DNA from 2 places in the Nocardia sp. CA-128927 genome. Region 2 is predicted to be linked to the other one. Evidence: riboswitches for the same ligand, from Rfam matches in the RefSeq annotation. Region 2 holds a riboswitch; the other holds the start of a gene.
What was found. Region 2 has a riboswitch for glycine ahead of gcvP (aminomethyl-transferring glycine dehydrogenase). Riboswitches for the same ligand answer to the same signal wherever they lie in the genome.
Positions count from the first base shown of each region.

Region 1: another riboswitch for glycine. It lies ahead of glyA (serine hydroxymethyltransferase); the one in region 2 lies ahead of gcvP (aminomethyl-transferring glycine dehydrogenase).

Region 1 covers NZ_CP192087.1:5,648,647-5,651,039, reverse strand. The annotation lists gene ACQPW1_RS26615 (RNA-guided endonuclease InsQ/TnpB family protein) at 1-89, opposite strand, end outside; gene ACQPW1_RS26610 (IclR family transcriptional regulator) at 407-1,192, shown strand; glycine riboswitch at 1,398-1,490, shown strand; gene glyA (serine hydroxymethyltransferase) at 1,535-2,393, shown strand, end outside.
Region 2 covers NZ_CP192087.1:5,074,441-5,076,833, reverse strand. The annotation lists gene gcvP (aminomethyl-transferring glycine dehydrogenase) at 1-870, opposite strand, end outside; glycine riboswitch at 1,020-1,119, opposite strand; gene ACQPW1_RS23810 (MerR family transcriptional regulator) at 1,387-1,980, opposite strand; gene ACQPW1_RS23805 (bifunctional nuclease family protein) at 2,187-2,393, opposite strand, start outside.

The DNA.
Region 1 (2,393 bases), 570 kb from region 2:
GCAAACCTGGCTGCCCCGGCATGCCGCGACAGCACCTTCTGCTGCTCGACCGTGGGGTCCAAGCAGAACTGGAATGATGTGTGCCGCACCACACCCGGCAGTATCCCACCAGCCACCGACAAGAACGGCAGGTGGCGGTCCCGTCCCTGTCCGGCGACGGCCACGTGATCGATACCGCCGAGGTCCGATGAGATCCTCGGCTGTGTGCGCCGAGGCGCCGAGCGAACGGTTCGCCTGGTGGCCCCTCGGCAGGGTGCCTGTCGTGAGGCACTGCAGCCCTCGGATGTGGACAGCGCGCTGGCCTGGGCCGATGAAGTATCCAACGCCAGTCGATGACCGGGAGATCGCGGGTGTGCAGCGACGCGTCCGCGGCATCGCGATGACGTCGGCTTAGAATGACGGCGTCATGGCGAAACACGATGGTGAGGACACAGGCCGGACCGCTGCGGTGCAGTCGGTCGATCGCGCACTGCTCGTACTGGAGATCATCGCCAAGCTGGGCCAGGCCGGGGTCACGGAGATCGCCGCCGAACTCGGTGTACACAAATCTACCGTCTCCCGGTTGATCGCCGTGCTGGAATCGCGCGGTTACGTCGAGCAGCTTTCCGACCGCGGCAAGTACCGGCTCGGCTTCTCCATCGTCCGGCTGGCCGGATCCACCAGCGCGCAGGTCGATCTCGTCGGGCAGAGCCAGGGCGCGTGCAACGCGCTGGCCGCCGAAACGGGGGAGACCACGAATATCGCTGTGCTGGACGGTAATCGGATAATCAACATCGTTGAGGCGGCCGGGACGGGCTCGATCGCGCTGCGGTCCTGGGTGGGGCAGAGTTGTCCGGCGCACGCCACGTCGAGCGGCAAGGTGCTGCTGTCCGGTCTCGAGCCAGCGGCGATGCGCAAGCAGGTGGGCCCGAAGCTGGAGGTCTTCACCGCCAATACCCTGACCAAGGTCGCCGACCTCGCCGCCCAGTTGGTGGATGTCCGTGAGCACGGATGGGCAAGTGTGCGTGAGGAACTGGAGATCGGGCTGAATGCCGTCGCGGCTCCGGTTTTCGACGGTAGTGGGGAGATCGTTGCGGCATTGAGTGTTTCGGGCCCGTCCTATCGGCTCGGCCCGGATCGCTTCGCCGCGACGGCCGAACAGGCGATCGCGAGCGCCGCGGACATCAGTCGCCGGCTGGGCTACTTCGGCTGACGAGCCAGAGCGCGGTTCGCCATTGACAACGCGAGCGGCCGCCGACAATACTGAGTCCCGTGTCGCGCGATTGTTGCGCAATACGCAACAGCTGGTAAACAACTGCATACTCGCCGCACACGCAGCGGGAGATCTTCATCCAGGTGATGAAGAGCCGAAGGAGCAACACCTCCCGGGAATCTCTCAGGCCCAGTACCGCTGCGCATAAGGCAACTCTGAAAAGTAGTGCACCACGCACTCGCCGACGGGGCAAACGCGAATGCGTGAATCTCTCAGGCCCTAGGACAGAGCGGGAGGAGCCACACCCAACGCGCGCGCGTGCGCGTCGACGAAAGGCTCCCCATGGCTGATCCTGACTCCGCCCTTCGTACCGAACTGGACGTTTCGCTGCGCGAATTCGACCCGGTCGTCGCCGCACTGGTCGATCAGGAGACCGGCCGCCAGCAGCGCGGACTGGAAATGATCGCCTCGGAGAACTACGCGCCGCTCGCGGTGATGCAGGCCCAGGGCACGGTGCTGACCAACAAGTACGCCGAAGGGTATCCGGGACGCCGGTACTACGGCGGCTGCGAGTACGTCGACGAGATCGAGACGCTGGCCATCGAACGGCTGCGCGGGCTGTTCGGCGCCGAGTACGTCAACGTGCAGCCGCACTCGGGTGCGCAGGCGAACGCCGCGGTGATGCACGCGCTGCTGCGGCCCGGCGACGGCATCCTCGGGTTGGCCCTGGACCACGGTGGTCACCTCACCCACGGCATGAAGGCCAACTTCTCCGGACGGCTGTATAACGTTGCGGCATACCATGTTCGGGCCGAAGACCAGTTGGTCGACATGGCCGAGGTGGCGCGTCTCGCCCACGAGCACCGGCCGAAGCTGATCGTGGCGGGCTGGTCGGCCTATCCACGGCACCTCGACTTCGCCGAATTCCGGCGTATCGCCGATGAAGTCGGCGCGTACCTGATGGTAGATATGGCGCACTTCGCCGGACTCGTTGCGGCGGGGCTGCATCCGTCGCCGGTGCCGCACGCGCACGTCGTCTCCTCGACCACGCACAAGACACTGGGCGGGCCGCGCGGTGGATTCATCCTCGCCACAGCGGATTTGGGGAAGAAGCTGGATTCGGCGGTCTTCCCCGGCCAGCAGGGCGGGCCGCTCGAGCATGTGATCGCCGCCAAGGCGGTCGCCTTCAAGATGGCGGCCG
Region 2 (2,393 bases):
GAATCCGAGCGGCACACCAAAACGTTGGGTGGTGCCGAAGCACACGTCCGCACCTTGATCGCCCGGCGAGGCGATCAGCGTCATCGCCAGCAGGTCCGCACCCACCGCGACCAACGCGCCGCGCTCGTGCGCCGCGCTGATCAGCGCCGTCCAGTCCACTACCCGGCCGGATGCGCCGGGCGCCTGCACCAGCACACCGAAGAATTCACCTTCGGGCAGCTCACCGCCCGACAGATCCGCGGGTACGAGTTCGATCCCCAGCGGCTGTGCGCGGGTGGTCAGCACGGTCTTGGTCTGCGGGAACAGGTCGGTATCGATGACCAGACGCGCCGACTTGGACCGGCTCGCCCGGTGCAGCAGTGTCATCGCCTCGGCAGCCGCGGTGGCCTCGTCGAGCATGGACGCGTTGGCCACGTCCATGCCGGTCAGCTCGGACACCATGGTCTGGAAGTTCAGCAGCGCCTCGAGCCTGCCCTGGCTGATCTCCGGCTGGTACGGCGTGTAGGCGGTGTACCAGGCCGGGTTCTCCAGCAGATTGCGTACCAGCACCGGCGGCGTCAGCGTGTCGTAGTAGCCGAGGCCGATCATCGTGGTGGCCACGGTGTTCGAGTGGGCCAACCCGGCGAGTTCGGCGAGCACCTCGTGTTCGGTTGCGGCAGGCGGCAATCCGGACAGGCCACCGGGGGACGGAAGGGAGGCGGAGCCGACCGGGGGCGGGTAAGCACCGCCGTCGAGGATGGTGGCGGGCAGGGCCTTCGTGGCGAGCTCGTCGAGCGAGTCGACGCCGACGACGTCCAGGATCCGGGCGAGTTCGCCCCGGTCAGGTCCGATGTGGCGGTCGGCGAATGAGCGAGTCACGGCAGCTCCCATAGGGTCGGGCGGGTCGACGGGGGTCGACGGGTACCAGCCCTCCCCCTCTGTCGTGTTGCCTGAGAGATTCGGACGCCGCGACCTTGATGAAGGTCGAGCCCCTTTCCCCATGGGCGGGCGACCCGAAGCCACCGCTTTCCAGAGGCGCCCAAGCCCGCACGGTCCCTGATGCCTGAGAGATTGACGGGGAGGTGCTGCTCCTTCGGCGCCCGGACTCTGTCGAACCCGGGACTCTCCCGCACGGCGTTGACGCGCCACCAGTTTAAGCCGACGACACGCCAGAACGTGTCACTGGTCCCTTCCCGGCGGTGTCGCGCTGGTCACGCTGCTGCGTCGAGGTTCCCAACAGGAACATAGATAGATGCGCATATCTACCTAACACAATGTCTTTGGAAGGTTCCAAACCGAGCGGTCCAGACGCCACGGCTGGTCACCGAAAATCAGGTGCCACGCAGCACAACACCCCGCTACCCTCGGTTTGTCGGGGAGGCGGGGTGTTGGTTCAGTTGGCTGGTTCTAACCGGTCTTGCGGCTCATCCGTGCCTTACGCCGGTAGGACAGCTCGTCCTCCGGCCGTTCCGTCACCGCGGACGCACGTTCCGCGGGGAAGTTGGCGATGGCGCCGGTGAGTTCGTGCATGGCACCGCTGATGGCGATGCCGAAAACGCCCTGCCCGCCCTGCAGTAAATCGACTACCTCCTCGGCCGAGGTGCACTCGTACACCGAGGTGCCGTCGGAGAACAGGGTGATGCCGGCCAGGTCCTGCACTCCCCTGCTGCGTAGATGGTCGACCGCGATCCGGATGTTCTGTAGCGAGATGCCCGCGTCGAGCAGCCGCTTCACGATCTTCAGGACCAGGATGTCCTTGAACGAGTACAGCCGTTGGCTCCCGGAGCCCGCGGCGCTGCGGATGGAGGGCACGACCAATCCGGTGCGCGCCCAGTAGTCGAGCTGCCGGTAGGTGATCCCGGCCACCTGGCATGCACTGGGAACCCGGTAGCCGACCAGATCGTCGGGAACCGAGTCGTCCGGGAACAGGCCTGGCTGCATTACATCCTGCGATTCCTCTGCCACTGACCACTCCCTTGCTTCGCCGACGGCTAGCCTCATCGATGACCCGGCTCCGTTTCGACCACCGCTGTACTGACGACCTGGCCAAAACGGACGTGGCCCAACTATCGAGATTACTCCCCCTGATTGTCCAGGGAGCACCATCGTCAGGCCAAACGCGACGCGCGGTTAAAGTCTCAAGCTCTGGTTAAGGGCGGATCCCCCGGTCATCCCGCGAAAACGCCGGTTTGCCGGAAAGGTCCTGTTCAGCTATCCGTGGCCTTGAAGTCGTCGGGCGAGACCGACTCCAGGAATTCCTTGAACTTCTCCACCTCGTCCTCGCGCTCGTCCGGCATGACCAGCCCGGCTTCCTCGAGCACCGGCTCCTCGGCATAGATCGGGCAACCGACCCGCAAGGCGATCGCTACCGAATCGGAGGGCCGAGCCGAGATGTGCAGATCGTTCTCGAACAC